One region of the Vreelandella janggokensis genome, then DNA from elsewhere that is predicted to be linked to it. Evidence: predicted binding sites of a transcription regulator. Region 1 holds the regulator's gene; each other region holds the start of a gene.
The links. The regulator LexA, encoded in region 1, represses DNA repair genes until DNA is damaged. The targets are predictions, from matches to a motif close to TACTGTNTANNTANACAGTA.

Region 1 (4,855 bases):
TGCGTGATTTTAACGAAACGCCCGATGTCACGGGATTGACCCTGGAGCATTATCCAGGCATGACCGAGTCAACCTTACAGCGTATTGCGGAAGAGGCGGGAGAACGCTGGGCACTAAGCGCCGTTACGATTATTCACCGTGTCGGCCACATGCGCCCCGGCGATGCGATCGTCAGAGTGCTGGTAGCGAGTGCCCATCGTCGCGAAGCCTTCGAAGCCTGCGATTTCATCATGGACTGGCTAAAGACTCAGGCACCGTTCTGGAAGAAAGAACATGGTCGCCACGGGGACTACTGGGTCAAGGAACGCCACTCGGATATCGAGGATGCTGCCCGCTGGTAGCCTCCGGGGAGCCGGCTTTGGGGTCGGCTAATCGTCCGCCACTGTCGCTGGCAGCTCGCTGGCCATAATCTGCAGGTGGATTTCAGGTAAATGCTGCAGCCGTTCTGCCAGCCAGGCAATCAAGCGGGGCTGAAGGCCCAGGCGCAGATCCGCCAACGTGTCGGCGTGGAGTTCGGCAAGCTGATCATCCAGCCATTCGCTGAAACTGTCTTCGTCGAATGAATTGGCACTTGTATTGTCCAGCATCAGGCGCCCGACGCGCGCCCACCCGGTTTGAGTGGCGGTCACCGGTAACGCAAGATAGAGGCTGCCGCGTCGTGGGAGGGTGCTGTTTTCGCTCTCCAGTCCAGGGTGGGGTACTACGCTGTTCTGGCTGACGATGCATGGCGGTTGCGGGTAGTGCTGCTCGTGATGCAGTCCCTGCTGATCGAAGCGGATCAAGTCGCCATTGACCGGCGCCAAGGGGGCTTGAATACCCAGGGACGCGGCCAGCTGCTGGTGGGCCTGTTGATGAAGGCTTTCACCATGAACCGGCAACAGGTGGCTTGGCGTCAGCCATTGATAAAAGCGGGTGATTTCGTCCTGTGCCGGATGTCCGGTCGCGTGAAGCTGCGGATGACTGAACTCATCGAATAGCTCGACGCCCAACTGCTGAAGGCGCTTTTTCAACTGCCCGATGGGCCTCTCGTTACCCGGAATGGCCTTGGCGGAAAAAATCACGTTGTCACCAGGCTGTAAATCCACGTGAGGATGACGCCCCTGGGCAAGTCGCTGCAGGGCGGCGCGTGGCTCACCTTGGCTGCCGGTGGCAATGACCACGACTTCATCGGGCGGCAAATAACCCAGGTCATGGGCGGGCACGATGGCAGGAAAATCGTCCAGATAGCCGAGGCCGCGTGCGACACCCACCATGCGCTCCATCGAGCGCCCCATCAGGCTGACGCGCCGCCCGCACTGGTAGGCGGCACGGCCAATCGCCAACACCCGGGCGAGATTACTGGCAAAGCAGGAGACAATGATCCGGCCTTCGCAGTTGGCGAGCGTCTCGACCAGCGCTTTGGCGACATCGCCTTCGCTGCCTGAGTGGCCGGGTAGAGGGGCATTCGTGGAATCCCCCACTACCAAATCAACCGGCGCTAAGGCCTTGAATTGCGTCTGATCGATCGGCGCGCCGATAATTGGATCAGGGTCGAGCTTCCAATCGCCACTGTGCAATACACGATAGCGACCTGCCATGACCATCAGCGAGCAGCTCTCGGGTATCGAGTGTGGAACCGCCAGGAAGCGCAGGGTGAAAGGCCCGCTTTCCAATGCCTCACCTGGCTCGACCACATGAATGGCGGCGCTTGAGAGCTGATGTTCGGCAAACTTCAGGCGCAACAAGCCTGCCGCCAGCGGCGTTGCATAAATGGGGCATTGCCAGTGGGGCCAGAGCCAAGCGACCGCCCCAATGTGGTCTTCATGGCCGTGGGTGATGTAGAGCGCTTGCGGGGCAATGCCCAGGGCTTTGGGGGTTTCCAGGTTGGGCACCTGGAGTGGCGCATTGGGTAGATCCTGGCGAATCATCATGCCGCAATCCACGACGATCCAGTGATCTTCGTACCCATACAGCGTCAGGTTCATGCCAATTTCCCCGCAGCCGCCTAACGGCAAGAGGCGTAAGGGAGGGCGACGACGGGGACGAATATGAACGCGCGGTGGATGCATCAGATTAATAAAGCCTAGAAAGTAATTGGTTAACTATACGGGATGGGGCGGGCGGCTAACAATCACTGCCATTAAGGGCGGTGATTGCGAGCGCTTCATTCGGTACACTAGACGTTTGTTTAATGCCAGCGGACGGCCCGATCATCGTCGCCCGGCAAACCGTGAAGAGTAATGACTATGTCGCATTTTTATCGTTTGGTGGTGTCCTGCCCGGACCAGGTGGGGATCGTCGCGAAGGTATCGAGTTTTATCGCGGACCAGGGAGGGTCGATTACCGAGGCCAGCCAGCATTCCGATCTGGAAACCGGGCGTTTTTTCATGCGCTACGAAATATTGGCGGATTCGCTGGGTATGTCGGCAGAGGTATTACGTTCAGCCTTCGAGCCGGTGGCGGAGCGGTTTGACATGGACTGGGCGCTGGTCGATACCCGGAAACGGCAGCGGGTTGTCCTGATGGTTTCGCGAGAATCCCATTGCCTTGTCGATTTGCTTTACCGCTGGCAGGTGGGTGAGCTGGACTGCGATATCGTGGGTGTGATTTCCAACCATGACGACATGCGTTCGTTAACGGAATGGTACGGAATACCATATCACCATGTGCCGGTGGATCCGGCAGACAAGACTGCGGCCTTTGAGCAGGTGCAGGCGCATATTGATGATGCCCGGGCCGACAGTATCGTGCTGGCTCGCTACATGCAGATATTACCGCCAGCGTTGTGTGAACGATATGCGGGGCAGGTCATTAATATCCACCACAGTTTTCTGCCGTCTTTTGCTGGCGCCAAACCCTATCACCAAGCCTACCAGCGTGGCGTCAAGTTGATAGGGGCTACCTGCCATTACGTGACTCAGGAGTTGGATGCAGGGCCCATCATCGAGCAGGACATTCACCGGGTCAGCCACTGTCATACGCCGACCGATCTGGTACGTTTTGGCCGCGATGTTGAAAAAGCCGTCCTCGCGCGCGGTCTTCGCTGGCATCTGGAAGACCGCGTGCTGGTGCATGGCAACAAGACCATCGTGTTCAGCTAGCCGAGCGCCTGGCCATTGCCACCGCGAATAACGCCGACCCCAACCCCTTCGATATCAAGTGGTTGGGTGCGTAGGTCGATATGGATAGGGTCGAAGTCGGGGTTTTCAGCGATCAGGGTGACGTGATTCCCGTCGCGTTTGAAACGCTTGACGGTGACTTCGTCTTCCAGCCTGGCAACGACAATCTGGCCATCCCGAACGCGCTGGGTGCGGTGGACGGCGAGAAGGTCGCCTTCGAGGATGCCGACGTTCTGCATCGACAGCCCGCGAACGCGCAACAGATAATCTGCTCTGGGCGTGAAGTAGTCGGCGGGCAGCGGGCAGTAGCGATCAATATGCTCAGCGGCCAGGATAGGGCTACCCGCCGCGACTTCGCCAATGATGGGCAGGCCGTTGGCAGGGTCTGCGCCTGAGGCTGGCAGCACGTCTGGCGTTTCCTGGTGTTCCTGGTTGGGCAGGCGTATGCCGCGCGACGTATTGCGAATGATGCGAATGACGCCTTTACGCTCAAGTGCGCGTAAGTGTTCTTCTGCCGCATTGGGTGAACGGAACCCCAGTGCCTTGGCTATTTCAGCCCGGGTGGGCGGATAGCCGAGCTCAGCCATGGTCTTGACAATAAAGTCGAACACGTTTTGTTGACGAACAGTTAATGGCCGCGACATACCAGCCTCCAGATTGAATAAGTGAGCAAGACTGCGTTCCTGTTTACCTATCAGTATGTAGTCAACAGTCAGTATGTAGTTAACAGTATGTGGTTAAGTATACAGCATGTTCTCCTGTCCAGTATATAATGGGGGTAAGGCAGCTAACAAATTGATGTATATGAAGATGCAAAGCGGCGTTGGATAAGGGTTGGGTGTTCAGGTATACGTTGAGAGGTAACAAACGATAACGTAGTATCCTGGTTTGTTTAAAACATCCGTTTTTTATGGCCCGCTTTTTGGCCCGTCTTATGGAGAGCAGCATGGCTCAATCGGATACGGTGACCCGCATTCTGGATACTGCTGAAGTGCTTTTTGCAGAGCGCGGCTTTGCCGAAACCTCTTTACGCAACATCACCAGCAAGGCTCGGGTCAATCTTGCTGCGGTGAACTATCACTTCGGATCCAAGAAGGCGCTCATCCAGGCGGTGTTTGCTCGCTACCTGGATCCGTTTTCCCAACGTTTTCATGGCGCTCTGGACGAACTCGAAGCGCGCTACGAGGGTCGTGACATCCCCCTTGAAGTGCTCCTCGAAACCATGGCCACAACCGTGCTGACGGTGCCTGCCGAACGCAATAGCCTCAAAGTCTTCATGCGTTTGCTGGGGCTTGCGTACAGCCAGGCTCAGGGGCATTTACGACGCTACATCCAGCAGCAATACGGTGATGTGTTCAGCCGTTTCACCGAACTGGTTCGCCGTGCGACACCGGATCTGCCCGACGCTGAGCGCTTCTGGCGGCTACACTTTATGCTGGGTACCGTCATCTTTACGCTTTCGGGACTGGATGCGCTGCGCGATATTGCCGAAAAGGATTACCACCAGCATGTCTCGGTCCGCGACCTGGTTCGCCGACTGCGGCCGGTAGTGGTGGCGGCGATGAACGCGCCATTACCTGATGAGAAGGACATTGAGCACCATGCAGACACCGTCGCTCATTGAAATGCCGCCCCGCGAGGGGCTATGGCTGGAAATCAACGCCCAGTCGCAGAGCTTGCGCGTCTGGCAAGGCGATATGTGTCGCCATGAGTGTGAAATTTCTACCGGGCGCCAGGGCATGGGTAATCGGCAGGGC
Region 2 (4,855 bases), on a different contig from region 1:
GTGGCTGAGCAGGCCGCGCAAGTCGTCCAGTAATGCCTGCTGAAAGGTGTTGGCGTCATCCTGCTGTTCGGAAATAGCGCGCAGTCGCTGTTCCCAAAGCGCGGTGCGTTCCGGCGTGCTCACGGCGCTGGGCAAGGCGGCGATGAGCGCGCTGCCGAGCTTGGTGGCACGCAGGGCTTTTTGCTTGCGGACCAGGTAGCCGCGCTGCACCAGGGTTTCGATGATGCCGGCGCGGGTGGCTTCGGTGCCCAGGCCATCGGTGTCGCGCAGGGTGCGACGCACGGCAGGATCGTCTACGTAGCGGCCGATGTTCATCATTGCCTTGATCAGGCTGGCATCGGTGAAGGGTTCCGGTGGGCGGGTTTCCTTCTCCTCAACGCCTGCACCCATCGCCTGGCAGGTTTCTCCTTGGGTGAGCGGCGGCAGCGGCGGGCTTTCATCGCGGGTGGTAAACAGCGGTTTCCAGCCGGGGTCAAGAATGCTTTGGCCGCGAGCGCGGAAGGCTTCATTAAGCAGCGTAAACTCGGCTTTTACCTCAAAGGTGCGCAGCGGACGGTAAAACTGGGCCATAACGTTGCGTACGATCAATCGAAAGACATGCCCTTCGGTCGCGGAGAGCTGGTTGAAATCTGCTGGCTTGCCGCTGGGGGCGATCGCGTGGTGGGCGCCTACCTGCTTGTCGTTCCAGGCTTTGGAACGTAGCGAAAAGTCCGCGCCTTTCAGCCACTGTTGAAGGGCTTCATCGTTCTGGCAGGCGCCGCTCAGGCTGCGCTGGGCAAGCGGGAGGTGCTCTTCGGGCAGGTAGCGGCAGTCGGAGCGCGGGTAGGTAATCAGCTTGTGCTGCTCGTATAGCCGCTGGCAAATATCCAGTACTACCTGTGCAGAAAGCCCGTGACGGCGGGCAGCGTCGACCTGAAGGGCTGAGAGCGAGTACGGCAGCGGCGGTGCCTGGCGTTTTTCCTGCTGGTCGAGTTGGGTCAATTGACCCGAGGCGCCGGGTAGCTGCGCTGCCAATGCGTCGGCGGGTCGGCGGTCGATCAAGCGCCCCTGGTCATCTAATGGCTGGTGTTCCTTGGGTGCCCACCAGGCGCGCAGCTGGCCCTGAGCAACCTTGAGGTCGACCCAAAGGGGGTAAAAAGGGTGGGGCACAAAGTCTCGAATAGCGTTGTCGCGGCGCACGATCAAGCCCAGCACCGGGGTTTGTACGCGACCTACGGAAAGCACGCCGTCGTGGCCTGCCTGGCGGCCGGTGAGCGTCCAGGCGCGGGTCAGATTGATGCCGTAGAGCCAGTCAGCACGGGCGCGTGCCTGGGCCGCCTGGAACAGTGGCTGGTACTCGGCGTTGGGTCGCAGACTGGCAAGGGCGCGGCTGACGGCGGGCCTGTTGAGGTCGCTGATCAGCAGCCGTTGTACCGGGCCGCGGTACTTCATGTAGTCGATCACTTCCTGTACCAGCAATTGACCTTCGCGATCCGGGTCACCGGCGTGAACGACCTCGCTTGCCTGTTTAATCAGCTTGCGTATCACCGCCAGTTGCCCGCGCGCTTTTGAGCGCGGCATCAATTTCCACTGCTGCGGCACAATGGGTAGCCGATCCAATCGCCATTGTTTATCGGCAGGGTCGTAGGCCTCCGGGGCTGCCTGTTCCAGGAGGTGTCCCAGGCACCAGGTAACCGTGGTATCGCCGCAGTGAATGGCGCCGTCCTGTCGTTTTCCGCTCCCGGGAAGTGCATCGGCAATTGCCCGGGCAAGGCTGGGTTTTTCGGCGATAATCAAGCGCATGCGGGAGATGCCTTAAATTGTGTAACGTAGGAATATGGTAACAGACACCACACCCGGAAGCGCATAGTAGGGGTTGTCGAGGAAATGATGTTCAGTAATTATGCGTATAGCTTTTGTATAATTTGATAGGATTGCGTAAGCTGCTTGTCAGATGCTCAACGAGGCGACTTAAATGCGAGATCGCGGCAGAACACGACGTTTGATGGGGTTGGGGGCACGCACTGGCGGGGCGCTACTCAAGACACGCCTGGGTGGCCAGGCAGACTGGCGGGCTCTGGGCGAGGCGCTATTTGAGGGACTATCCGAGCTGAAAGGCCCGGCCATGAAGCTGGCGCAGATCATGTCCCAGTGGGATGACCTCTTGCCGCCGGACCTGGCCGAGGAGCTGTCGCGCCTTCAACGCCAGGCGGAGCCGATGCCCTGGCCGCGCATACGCGAGGCGCTGGTGATGCAGTACGGCGAGCTGGATTCGCACTTTCGGGACATCGAAGAGCGGCCCTTCGCCAGCGCTTCCATGGGGCAGGTGCACAAGGCGGTCACCCATGCCGGCGAAACAGTGGTGCTAAAGGTGCAGTACCCCGGGCTTGCCGACGTGCTGGAAAGCGATCTCAAGCAGGTAAAGCGTATCATGGGATTGGGCCGCTGGTTCAAGGTGCCCCAGGCGCGCCTGGATGCGCTGTTTGAAGAGCTGGCAGCGGGGCTACGCGACGAGCTTGATTATCGCGCCGAGGCCGATGCCATGGCCCGTTACCGCGAACGCTACCAGGCCGATAGCCGCTTGGTGATACCCGAGCCGCTTTTTGAGCTTTCCGGCCAACATGTGCTGGCGATGCGTTTTGTGGGTGGTACACCGCTGCGCGATCTGGAAAGCGCTGACGATGACACCCGCCAGAAAATCGCCGTGGCGTTGGCGGACTGGATCACCGAGGAATTGTTTACCTACGGCGAGCTGCACGCCGACCCGCATGCGGGTAATTTTGCGGCCGATGATCAAGGCCGGTTGGTGATATACGACTTTGGCGCGGTGATTCCAGTGCCCGAGACCCGCTTGAAAGCGATGATGCAACTCCTCAACGCGACCCTTGCCCATGATCCGATGGCAATGGATGAAGCGCTGATGCAAATGGGGGGCCGCCAGGGGCAGGGCGCCCCCTTATCGCTTTATCGCGAGTCCGCCGAGTGCGTGGCGCCGCTGTTTAGCCCCGGTGAACAGGACTTCAGCGATGTGCGCGTCCATCGCCGCCTGCGCGAACTGACGCCCAAGGTATGGGGGGCCATGGACCGTCTGCAGCCCCCCGCCGATACGCTGCTACTTTCACGCGCCCTCAATGGCCATTACTGGAACCTGGTGCGCTTACAGGCAAGGCTTGATATGCACTCGCGGACGGCCCCCCTGCTTGAATGGGCCCGAGTGGCTTAATCGAGACGCTTCATCCAGAACACCATTGATTTGTGGCTTTCTTCATTTTCGCCGATATCTTTCCAGGCGAAAGTGGTGGCGAGTTCTGGGTGGCGTTGGTAACCCTGGGCATTCCAGAAGTCATGCAGCGGACGATAATTGGATGGCGCCAGTGGATGGCCGGCGGGGCGCTCAACAGCGCAGAAAGCGACTCTATCAAACCCTCTGAGCTTGGCATGTGCCTCTCGTTCGGCCATGAAGCGTTTGCCGATGCCGCGTCCACGGTAATCATGAAGCAGCACCGATTCCCCATAATAAAACACGCTCGAGGGATCAATGCCGTTGGCCTGGAACGGGCGACGGAACTCGTCGACTTCATCGGCCAGCGGCTGTCCGGTGGCGGCGCCCACCAATGATTCGCCGTCGAAGACCAGGACGAACAGGCTGTCTGGATTATCCGCGTAGCGACCCAGGTAATCCGCTTCGTAGCTTAGGTCACCATCGTAGAGGTAGGGGTAGTCACGAAATACCTCAATGCGCAGGCGTGCCAGTGCCTGGACATGAGGCGTTATTTCGGCCCCTTGGCAGGTGGTTAGTGTCAATGTGTCCATTGGGTTGCTCTCCAGATAAACGTTGGCCGGGTGGGTAGAAGCGTTTCCCGCTGGCAGCCCTTGGCGATCTTGCCAATCCTCTCTGCGTGCCCCCAATGGTCATGCTAGACTATGTCGCTTTTCAATAGGGTCTTTTATAAGTGGAGACGGCAATGCTGGCGGTATGGGTCGATCAGCTGCTGGGATTTGCCTCCGGGGCACTCTCGGCTATCAGGCAGGATGAACACTACCCCGATTTTATGACCTGGGTGCGTGCCGAGGGGGCGGAATATTTCAATGATGATCTGGCGACGGCTCAGGCGCTTGCCCCCATTCTATGGTCGCAAACGCCATTGGAACGGCTGGATTTTGCCTGCGAATCCCTTGCCACGCCCGGTCGAAATGAGCCGTGCTGGTGCGATTCCGGTCACAAGTTCAAGCAGTGCTGCGCGCGGGTCGAATTCCCCACTGAAATCCCCGAGCAGATGATGTGGATGCTCTCGCTGCGCGAGTGGAAGGGCGCGACCCTGAAAGCCGCGCTGGATAGCCAGCGTGCGCTGCCCCAGGCACTGCTTGAAGCCGGGTTGATTGCCGCTGAAAGTGGCCAAAGCGGCCGCGCCATGCAGATTCTTGAATCGCTGTTCGATGGCAGCGACTGGTCGCGGCTGCCTGAACAGGCTGAACCCGCGTTTGAAATTCTGCTGGATATTTACCAGGAACGTGGTTTTTCCCGCAAGCGTGCCGACCTGCTCGACGAAGTCCTTGAGCGCGGGCCGCTGTTCCTGCGCGGGGTGGCACTTGAACGGCTATGCCTGACGCACCTGGACAACGATGACCTGGATAGCGCCCGTGCAGCGTTTGTCAAAGCCCAGCAGGCATTGCCGGATTCGCCGACGCTGGCGTATATCGAAGCCATGCTGCTGCTGCATGAAGGGCACGAGCGTGAAGCCAAGGAGCGCGCCAATTTCTGGTATCGCCGCTTGGTCCGGCAGGGCGACCTTGACGACGATCAGCTCGATTTCCTGGCGGCGCTGGCGGACAACCCCGGTGCTACCCTGGCGGATCAGTTGCTCAGTGCTGAAGA
Region 3 (4,855 bases), on a different contig from region 1:
CCACCAACGCCGTGCTGCTGGGCATTCTGCTGGGCGCCATGATGTGTTTCGACCTGGGTGGCCCGGTCAACAAAGCCGCATATACCTTTGGCGTCGGACTTCTAGCCTCGGAAACCTATGGTCCCATGGCGGCGATCATGGCCGCTGGCATGGTACCTGCCATCGGCATGGGCATTGCCAGTCTGGTGGCACGCAACAAATTTTCGGCGCCCGAGCGCGAGGCAGGCAAGGCATCGTTTGTACTCGGCATGTGTTTTATCAGCGAAGGGGCGATTCCGTTTGCCGCCAAAGATCCGCTGCGGGTAATCCCTGCCTGCATGCTGGGCGGTGCCGTTACCGGTGCACTTTCCATGCTGGTAGGCGCTAAACTGATGGCCCCCCACGGCGGCATTTTTGTCCTGCTGATCCCCAATGCCATTACCCCCGTGCTGCTCTACCTGAGCGCGATTGTGGTCGGCTCGCTGATTACCGGCCTGAGCTATGCCATGATCAAACGGGGCGCTACCCAAGTGGCCATTGCCAGCTGAACAGTGCCAGGCGGGCCAAGGCCCGCCTTTTTATTGGGCTCGCTATTGGTTTTATTACCGTACAACATGCTTTTGTTCACGATGGTTTGCCACAGCACGCGTTTTATGTAGTATTTTTACACACATAACATCAAGGCAACTCGCCGACCTACAACAACGGACACCGCTATGTTTCAGCTGACCCGCAGTGTGACGTGGCAGGCACTCGAACGCCTGCGCGACAAAACCGCTAACGATCGCATTCGTGACTATTTCACCAATGACCCGCAGCGCTTTGAAAAAATGAGCCTGCGGGTGGGCGGTCTTTTCCTCGACTACTCGAAGCACCACGTATCCGACGAGGTCAAGGCCAAACTGATCGAACTGGCCGACCACTCCGCCCTCGTCCAGCGCCGAGCCCAGATGTTTTCGGGCGATATCATCAACGTCACCGAAGACCGTCCGGTTCTCCACACCGCGCTTCGCCACCTCGGCGATGATCCGGTATTTGTCGACGGCAAGGACGTGATGCCCGAAATCACCCGTACCCGCGAGCAGATCAAGCAGTTTTCCGAGGCGGTGCGCAGCGGCGAGTGGAAAGGCTATAGCGGCAAGCGCATCAAGGACGTGGTCAACATTGGCATTGGCGGGTCGGACCTGGGCCCCAACATGGCCGTCCGTGCGCTATTGAAGTACCGCCACCCAGAGTTGCACTTCCACTTTGTTTCCAACGTGGACGGCACCCATATTCAGAAGGTGCTGTCGCGTCTCGACCCAGCCACCACGCTGTTCATCGTCTCGACCAAGACCTTCTCTACCCAGGAAACCCTGCTCAACGCCAAGACCGCGCGGCGCTGGTTCCTGGAGAACGCCGGTGAAGACGCCGATGTGGGCGCGCACTTTATCGCTGCCTCCACCAACCGCCGCGCGGCGATGGAATTCGGCATTCGTGAAGAGAACGTGTTCGAGTTCTGGGCCTGGGTCGGCGGGCGTTACTCCATGTGGTCATCAATTGGCCTGCCGATTGCGCTCTCGATTGGCTTTGAGGGCTTCATCGAGCTGCTGGAAGGCGCTCACGAGATGGATAACCACTTCATTGAAGCGCCCTTCTCCGAGAACATGCCCGTGCTGATGGCGCTGATCGGTATCTGGTACATCAATTTCATTGGTGCGGAAACCCAAGCCATCGTGCCTTACGACCAGGCCCTGCACCAGTTGCCTTCGTTTCTCCAGCAGTTGGATATGGAGTCCAACGGCAAGTCGGTGGACATCTTCGGCCACCCGGTGAATTACAAGACCGGCCCGATTGTGTGGGGCCAGACCGGCTCCAACGGTCAGCACGCTTTCTTCCAGTTGCTGCACCAGGGCACGCGCTACGTGCCCATCGACTTTATCGCCTCACTCAAGCCCGAGCCGGGTGTCGAAGACCACCACTTCGCGCTGCTGACCAACATGCTCGCCCAGGCCAACGCCTTTATGGAAGGCAGCCAGGGAGACAGCAAGGAGCTCAGCCAGCATGACCCCTACAGCTGCCCCGGCAATCGCCCATCAAGCACCCTGCTGCTGGACGAGCTGACGCCGAAAAACCTGGGTGCCCTGATCGCGCTCTACGAGCATAAGGTGTTCGTGCAAGGCGTTATCTGGAACATCAACTCTTTCGACCAGTGGGGCGTGCAGCTGGGCAAACGTATCGCCGGTGAAATCAGCGAACGCATCGACACCAACGCCGCCGACTTCGATGCCTCGACCCAGGGACTGCTGGAGCTGTTGCGCGGCCATTTTCCCGGCAATGGGGGAAGTGAAGACAGCGCCGAAAAAGCCAACGGCGATAAAAAAACCACGCGGAAAAAGCGCTAAGCACTAGCGAGTCACGTGCTGGATAACGTGAAACGCCTTGGCTTTAGAGAGCCAAGGCGTTTTGCATTTACCGTCCATACAACCATTTTTCGATATCCCGACCTACCCCACCGCCTGACCTAGCCTGTTTCCCCTGGTTGGCCGGGAAAGGCTGAAGCAACCAAACATGGCTCTTTACTCATTCTTGCACACTGGACAAAACATCATATACTGTATATATAGCCATATATAAACGGGGTGGCAAATGACGGCTTTTCATTACGCTGATGGCAGTTCCTCGGTGCGCAAAGGACGTGGAGCGACGTACGACCCGCATAACCGCTTTGCACCCACCCAAAGCGTTGCGGAAGACGATGGCTGGTGGCGGGAGGAAACATCCACAAGTATCGTAACCGAGGTGCGCGAGGAAGTGAGCAAAAGCGCGCTGTCGTGGAACACCTCGCCGGATTTGCCGTTTGATCGCTCGCTGAATCCATACCGTGGCTGCGAGCATGGCTGCGTTTACTGCTATGCCCGCCCTTCCCATGCGTATTGGGATTTATCGCCAGGGCTGGATTTTGAAACCAGGCTGATTGCCCGCAGCGGTTTAGTGGAGCGGTTAACCGACGAGCTGTGCCACCCTAATTACGTATGCCGTCCGATTAACCTTTCCGGCAATACCGACTGCTACCAGCCACTGGAGGCGAAACACCAAACCACCCGTCGCTTGCTTGAGTTGTTATTGGAATGTCGCCATCCGGTCACCATTGTGACTAAAAGCAGCCTGATACTGAGAGACCTGGAGTTGCTTTCAGAAATGGCCGAACACCGTTTGGTGCGGGTTTTTGTCAGCCTTACCAGTCTGGATGCCAACCTGAAACGCACCCTGGAGCCGCGCACGGCGTCGCCTCAAGCCCGTCTGAAAATCATCCGCGAGCTGAATACGGCGGGGATTCCTGTGGGCACGCTGGTTTCGCCGATTATCCCTGGGCTGACCGACCATGAAATTGAGCGGATTCTTGAAGCCGCCAGCCGAGCGGGGGCGCGCACCGCTACCTGGATGCTATTGCGCCTGCCCCATGAAGTGGCGCCGTTATTCGAGGCGTGGCTGGAAGCCCACTACCCCGAGCGGGCTGCCAAAGTGATGAGCTTGATTCGACAGTGCCGTGGTGGGAAGGATTATGACGCCCGCTTTGGCAAGCGTTTCCGCGGTGAAGGGGTGTTTGCCGAAATGATCAGCCAGCGGTTTAATCGTGCCAGCCGCCAGTGGAAGTTGCAGTCCCGCACCGAGCAGGGATTGAATACCCGCGATTTTCGCCCGCCGCGCGCGCAAGGGGATTTATTCTATTAGACTGGGCAGCGTTACTGTCGAACCCCATAAAGGATGCGCCATGCCCGCGCCGTTAAGCAAAACCAAATCGAGCTTTTACCGTCGCCTGTACGTGGCGTACCTGATTGACCAAGGCGCTGCCAGCGTCCCGGCCTTGATTGAGGCGACCGGCATGCCAAGGCGCACCGCGCAAGATACCATTACTTCGCTTGCTGAGTTGGATATCGAGTGTGTGTTCGAAAAGGATAAGGGAGAGCGGCATAACATCGGCCGCTATCAGATACGTGATTGGGGGGCGATTGACCCACGCTGGGTGGCAAGTCACGCCCAATACCTGCAAGAGGCACTGGGCTACGGTGACGCCTAAGCAGTATTAAGCGACGCTAACCTCATAACCGGTAAACTTACGCAGATTGATCACGCCGGTATCCAGCATCAAGTACTGGCCTTTAATCCCCTGCAAGATACCGCTGACCTCCGGCTGTTTGTCAAAGTTGTGCGACATAATCTTGCGTGGGAAGGTCTCCACCGGATAGTGAAAGGCATGGTATTGGCCATCCAGTTCGCGAATGGCATCCGCCCCATACTCGCTTCTAAGTTGCCCAAGGCCGCTGGCGGTTGCGGCCATCAGGCGATCGCGTTCGGCTTTCAGATCAAGCTCCGCCACATCGCCTTTGAGCATGGCCCGCCAGTTGGTGCGATCACCGACATGTTCCTTGAACAGCATCTCCACAAAGCCTGATTGCTGGCGGGTATCGACTTCCAGAATCGGCAAGGCCTGTATCGCCCCCTGGTCCAGCCAACGGGTGGGCATTTGCGTTTTACGGGTAATTCCCACTTTCAAACCCGACGAGTTGGCCAGGTAAACGATATGCGGCTGAAAGCAATGCTGCTCTCCCCATTCAGGGTCGCGACAGGTGCCTTGAAAATAATGGCACGTTTCCGGCTTCATGATGCAGGTATCACATTGGGCCAGACGCTTGAAGCAGGGGTAGCAGTAACCCTGGGCAAAGCTTTTCTTGGTTGCACGACCGCAGTGGGTGCAGGCGATAGCACCACTCCAACGCAGCTGTAACGGAAACCCCAACCGCTCGTTCAAGTCAATGCGGTGTTCACCCACGCGCAGCTGGTAGCTGACAGGTTGAGCCTGGGTCGGGCCCGGTTCCACCGCCATTTTACGCAA
Region 4 (4,855 bases), on a different contig from region 1:
GCGGTGAAATCGTTGAGTTCGTTGACGAGATCATTGAGCGACGCCAGCAAGAAATCGCTGAAGAGCACGGCTATGAATTAGTTGACCATGCGTTGGTGTTATACGTGCGCCCCCGAGGATCGGACGTAACACGCCAGGACAGCGGGCCGACTAATAAGAAATAGGGGCTAACCCTAGCTCAGGCTTTGATGCACGCCCTAATGCCTCTAGGCTGCCTGGCTTAAATACCAGGCGGCCTAGGGGCGTTTTATTGCGCGCTTGAAATACACGGTTGCCCAGCAGCCCTTCGACCCGCCATCGTCAGTGGGGCTGGCGCTGGCTGGCATTGAGCATTTCACGGGCATGGGCCAGGGTTTGGTCCGAGAGTTTGACGCCGCCCAGCATGCGGGCCAGCTCGCTGACTCTGCCCTGTTCATCCAGCAGGGCCATGTGCGTCAGGGTGGTATCGCGCCGGGCGTGTTTCTCAATGTGCAGGTGCTGGTGAGCCTGGGCGGCCACCTGAGGCAGGTGGGTGACGGTCATTACCTGGCCGTTTTCGCCCAGCTTGCGGAGCAGCTGGCCGACAATCTCTGCAGTGGCACCGGAAACCCCGACGTCGACTTCATCAAACACTAGGCTTGGTATGGTTGAGTGAGACGCGGCGACGACCTGGATAGCCAGGCTGATGCGCGAAAGCTCACCGCCAGAGGCAACTTTGGTGAGCGGTCTGGCGGGCTGTCCGGGGTTGGCGCTGATTAAAAAGTGAACCTGATCGACGCCTTCCGCCGCCGGTGTATCCCTGGGCGTGACCTCCACTTCAAAGCGTGCCTTGCCCATGGCCAGGAAACTTAGCTGCTGCTGGACCTCCTTCCCCAAATGGACGGCGGCTTTCTGGCGTCCCTCGCTCAGGTGCTTGGCGTCACGTCGATAGCGCTCGCGAAGTTCCGCTACCTGGGCACCCAAGGCCTCGATGTCGTTCTCGCTGTTATCCAGTTCGGCCACTTCCCGGCTCAACTCCGCATGCAGTGCACAAACCTCTTCGGGTGCCACATGGTGCTTGCGGGCAATACGGTGCACGTCCGCTAAACGCTCTTCCACCCACGCCAGGCGCTCGGGGTCGAGTTCGGTGGTGCTGGCGAGGCGGTTGAGCTCGCTGGCGGCCTCTTCGACCTGAATGCGCGCGTCGCTGAGCATCGCCAGAGTGTTAAATAACGTGCCCTTATCGCTGCCCGGCAAGGCGCTTAAATGTGTATAAGCCTGGTTGAGCAACGATAGTGCCCCGCCCTCGTCGCTGGCGCAGCAGTCAGCAGCAAACTGCGTTTCGCGGAGTGTTTCATCGGCGTGGGCCAGGGAGTGTTGTTCTTCTTCAAGGGTTTGCAGTTCGCCTTCAGCAAGGCCCAACTGATCGAGCTCCTCCACCTGATAGCGCAGCAGCTGTCGCTTGGCTTCTACCTCGCTGCCGGCTTCCTTGCGCTGCTTGAGGCGACGGTTGGCGCTGCGCCAGTCACGGTACGTCTCGGCCAGCTGCTGGGCGGTGTCGCGAAGGCCCGCATAATCGTCGAGTAGTGCGAGATGGGTTTCTTCGCGCATCAGCGCCTGGTGGGCGTGCTGGCCGTGAATCTGCACCAGGTGTTCCCCAAGCGCTTTGAGGTCGCTGATCGTGGCCGGTTGTCCGTTGATCCATGCTTTGGAGCGCCCGCTTGCCGTTACCACCCGCCTTAACAGGCATTCGTCACTGGGCAGTTCGCGGCTGCTAAGCCACTCGCTTGCCGCGGGCAAATGCTGAATATCAAAACGCGCTGAGAGGTCAGTGCGTTCGCTGCCATGGCGCACGCTGCCTGCGTCGGCGCGTTCGCCCAGGCAAAGGCCCAGTGCGCCGAGCAGAATCGATTTGCCGGCCCCGGTCTCGCCGGTAATGGCGGTCATGCCATGGGTCAGGTCGAGTTCCAGGTGCTCAACGATCGCGTAATCTCGAATGGCAAGCTGAGTCAACATGAGGGCCTCCTGAGGCGCAGCGGAACGAGCGTAGTCAATGCGTCTGAATATTGTTGTTTTATACAGTAGTCGAAAACACGCTTCAATGCCCACTTGAGATGGCTTTTATGGTCCCCATATACGGTGCAGAGCCAATTTACGTTGCTATTTATTATTTGGGCGTATCGCACGCCTCTCGAACGTTGCAGGAGCTAGGCATGGCAAAAGAACCGCAAACCCCGATGGACGACGAGCTGGCTCGCCACGAGCAGGAAGCAGAGACGCCGGAGCAAGAAGCTGAAGATCGCCTGGTTGAAGGCGAACTGGAAGGCCTTGTCAATGACGATGAAACCGTCGTCAATCGTGTCGAGGATGAGGCTGAAGTCGATGCGCTGGCCGCCAAGGTGCAGGATCTGGAGCAGCGTCTGGCAGAAGCCCAGGATCAGTCACTAAGAGAAGCCGCCGAAGCGCAAAACGTGCGCCGCCGGGCGGAGCATGAGGCTGAAAAGGCGCGCAAATTCGCCTTGGAGAAGTTTGTTAAAGAGCTTCTGCCGGTCATCGACAGCCTGGAAAAAGCGCTTGAGTCGATGCAGGAAGACGCCTCCGAGGTTCATCGCGAAGGGGTCTCGATGACCCTGAAGATGCAGCTGGATGTGCTGAGCAAGTTTGGCGTTGAAAGCATCGATCCCCAGGGCGAGCCGTTTGACCCACAGGTCCACGAAGCCATGGCGATGGTGCCGAACCCTGAGCAGGAGCCAAATACGGTCATGGAGGTCATGCAGAAGGGTTACTTGCTGAATGGACGCCTGGTCCGCCCGGCCATGGTCGTGGTCAGTCAGAAAGCGAGTGAGTCATAACGCAGTAAAGGCCTAAAAAGGGCCTTGAAAAGTCTCAGGTGGCCCCCAGATAAAGGGGCAACCCCGCGGGAAATCCCGCAACCAGTTTGATGTATTGAAACAACCGAATACGAGGTTCTTATTATGGGACGCATTATTGGTATTGATTTGGGCACCACAAACTCCTGTGTATCGGTGCTCGATGGCGACAGTGCAAAAGTCATTGAAAACGCAGAAGGCGGCCGTACGACGCCGTCCATCATTGCGTACACCGAAGACGGTGAGACGCTCGTCGGTCAGGCCGCCAAGCGCCAAGCGGTGACCAATCCTGAAAATACGCTTTACGCTATCAAGCGCCTGATTGGCCGTCGTTTCAAAGACGACGTTGTTCAGAAAGATATCAAGATGGTGCCGTACAAGATCACCGAAGCCGATAACGGTGATGCCTGGGTAGAAGTGAAAGGCCAGAAAATGGCACCGCCGCAGGTGAGCGCGGAAGTGCTCAAGAAAATGAAGAAGACGGCAGAAGACTACCTTGGTGAAACCGTCACCGAAGCGGTCATCACCGTGCCGGCTTACTTCAATGACAGCCAGCGCCAGGCCACTAAAGATGCAGGCCGCATCGCCGGTCTGGATGTCAAGCGTATCATCAACGAGCCGACCGCAGCGGCGCTTGCCTATGGCATGGACAAGTCACGCGGTGATAAAACCATCGCGGTATACGACCTGGGCGGCGGTACCTTTGATATTTCGATCATCGAAGTCGCCGATGTCGACGGCGAAACCCAGTTTGAAGTGTTGGCCACCAACGGTGACACCTTCCTGGGTGGTGAAGACTTCGATCTGGCGCTGATCAACTATCTGGTTGACCAGTTCAAGTCGGACAGCGGTATTGACCTGTCAGGCGATAACCTGGCCATGCAGCGTCTGAAAGAAGCCGCCGAGAAGGCCAAAATCGAACTTTCCAGTGCCCAGCAGACCGATGTCAATCTGCCCTATATCACGGCCGATAACACCGGTCCGAAGCACCTGAACGTGAAAGTGACCCGCGCCAAGCTGGAGTCGCTGGTAGACGATCTGGTGCAGCGCTCGATGGAACCCTGCAAGATGGCGCTGAAAGATGCCGGCCTGTCGGCCTCCGAGATCGACGACGTTATCCTGGTCGGTGGTCAGACGCGCATGCCGCTGGTTCAGCAAAAAGCCGCTGAGTTCTTCGGCAAGGATGCACGTAAAGACGTCAACCCGGACGAAGCCGTGGCCGTGGGTGCCGCAATTCAGGGCGGCGTTCTGGGTGGCGACGTGAAAGACGTGCTGCTCCTCGATGTAACGCCGCTGACCCTGGGCATCGAAACCCTGGGTGGCGTGATGACGCCGCTGATCGAGAAAAACACCACCATCCCGACCAAGAAGACGCAAACCTTCTCCACGGCGGATGACAACCAGACGGCGGTGACCATCCACGCCGTCCAGGGTGAGCGCAAGCAAGTGTCGCAGAACAAGTCGCTGGGTCGCTTTGACCTTGCCGATATTCCGCCGGCGCCGCGCGGCGTGCCGCAGATCGAAGTAGCCTTCGACCTGGATGCCAACGGTATCCTGAACGTCTCCGCGAAAGACAAGGCGACCGGCAAAGAACAGTCGATCGTCATCAAGGCGTCCAGCGGCCTGACCGAAGACGAGATCGAGCAGATGGTACGCGACGCCGAAGCCCACGCCGACGAAGACAAGAAGTTCGAGGCGCTGGTGCAGTTGCGTAACCAGGCGGACGGCATGATCCACGCCACCCGCAAGACGCTGGAAGAAGCTGGTGACAAGGCGACCGATGACGAGAAGCAATCCATCGAAACCGCGATCACCGAGCTGGAAGAAGCTACCAAAGGCGATGACCAGGAGCTGATCCAGCAGAAACTCGACGCACTCACTGAAGCGTCTGGCCAGCTGGCACAGAAGATGTACGCCGAGCAGGCTGAAGGCGCCGAGCAGCCGGGTGAGGAAGGTGCCGAGCAGGGCAACGCCAAGCCCGATGAAGACGTGGTCGACGCCGAGTATGAAGAAGTCAACGACGATCA

Region 2: QC816_RS05145 (DNA topoisomerase III) is a predicted target of LexA. The motif match lies at 1,894-1,913, and genes of this name have one in related genera.
Region 3: QC816_RS17985 (PA0069 family radical SAM protein) is a predicted target of LexA. The motif match lies at 2,572-2,591, and genes of this name have one in related genera.
Region 4: recN (DNA repair protein RecN) is a predicted target of LexA. The motif match lies at 2,023-2,042, and genes of this name have one in related genera.

The regions. Positions count from the first base shown of each region.
Region 1 covers NZ_JARWAJ010000006.1:191,450-196,304, forward strand. The annotation lists gene moaE (molybdopterin synthase catalytic subunit MoaE) at 1-341, shown strand, start outside; gene QC816_RS15965 (ribonuclease J) at 369-1,964, opposite strand; gene purU (formyltetrahydrofolate deformylase) at 2,226-3,080, shown strand; gene lexA (transcriptional repressor LexA) at 3,077-3,742, opposite strand; gene QC816_RS15980 (TetR/AcrR family transcriptional regulator) at 4,045-4,722, shown strand; gene QC816_RS15985 (L,D-transpeptidase family protein) at 4,700-4,855, shown strand, end outside.
Region 2 covers NZ_JARWAJ010000001.1:1,132,567-1,137,421, forward strand. The annotation lists gene QC816_RS05145 (DNA topoisomerase III) at 1-1,782, opposite strand, end outside; gene QC816_RS05150 (ABC1 kinase family protein) at 1,955-3,202, shown strand; gene QC816_RS05155 (GNAT family N-acetyltransferase) at 3,199-3,792, opposite strand; gene QC816_RS05160 (SEC-C metal-binding domain-containing protein) at 3,945-4,855, shown strand, end outside.
Region 3 covers NZ_JARWAJ010000009.1:42,917-47,771, reverse strand. The annotation lists gene QC816_RS17995 (PTS fructose-like transporter subunit IIB) at 1-527, shown strand, start outside; gene pgi (glucose-6-phosphate isomerase) at 696-2,363, shown strand; gene QC816_RS17985 (PA0069 family radical SAM protein) at 2,608-3,693, shown strand; gene QC816_RS17980 (winged helix-turn-helix domain-containing protein) at 3,734-4,039, shown strand; gene QC816_RS17975 (DUF2797 domain-containing protein) at 4,046-4,855, opposite strand, start outside.
Region 4 covers NZ_JARWAJ010000005.1:53,030-57,884, reverse strand. The annotation lists gene fur (ferric iron uptake transcriptional regulator) at 1-164, shown strand, start outside; gene recN (DNA repair protein RecN) at 301-1,974, opposite strand; gene grpE (nucleotide exchange factor GrpE) at 2,172-2,810, shown strand; gene dnaK (molecular chaperone DnaK) at 2,934-4,855, shown strand, end outside.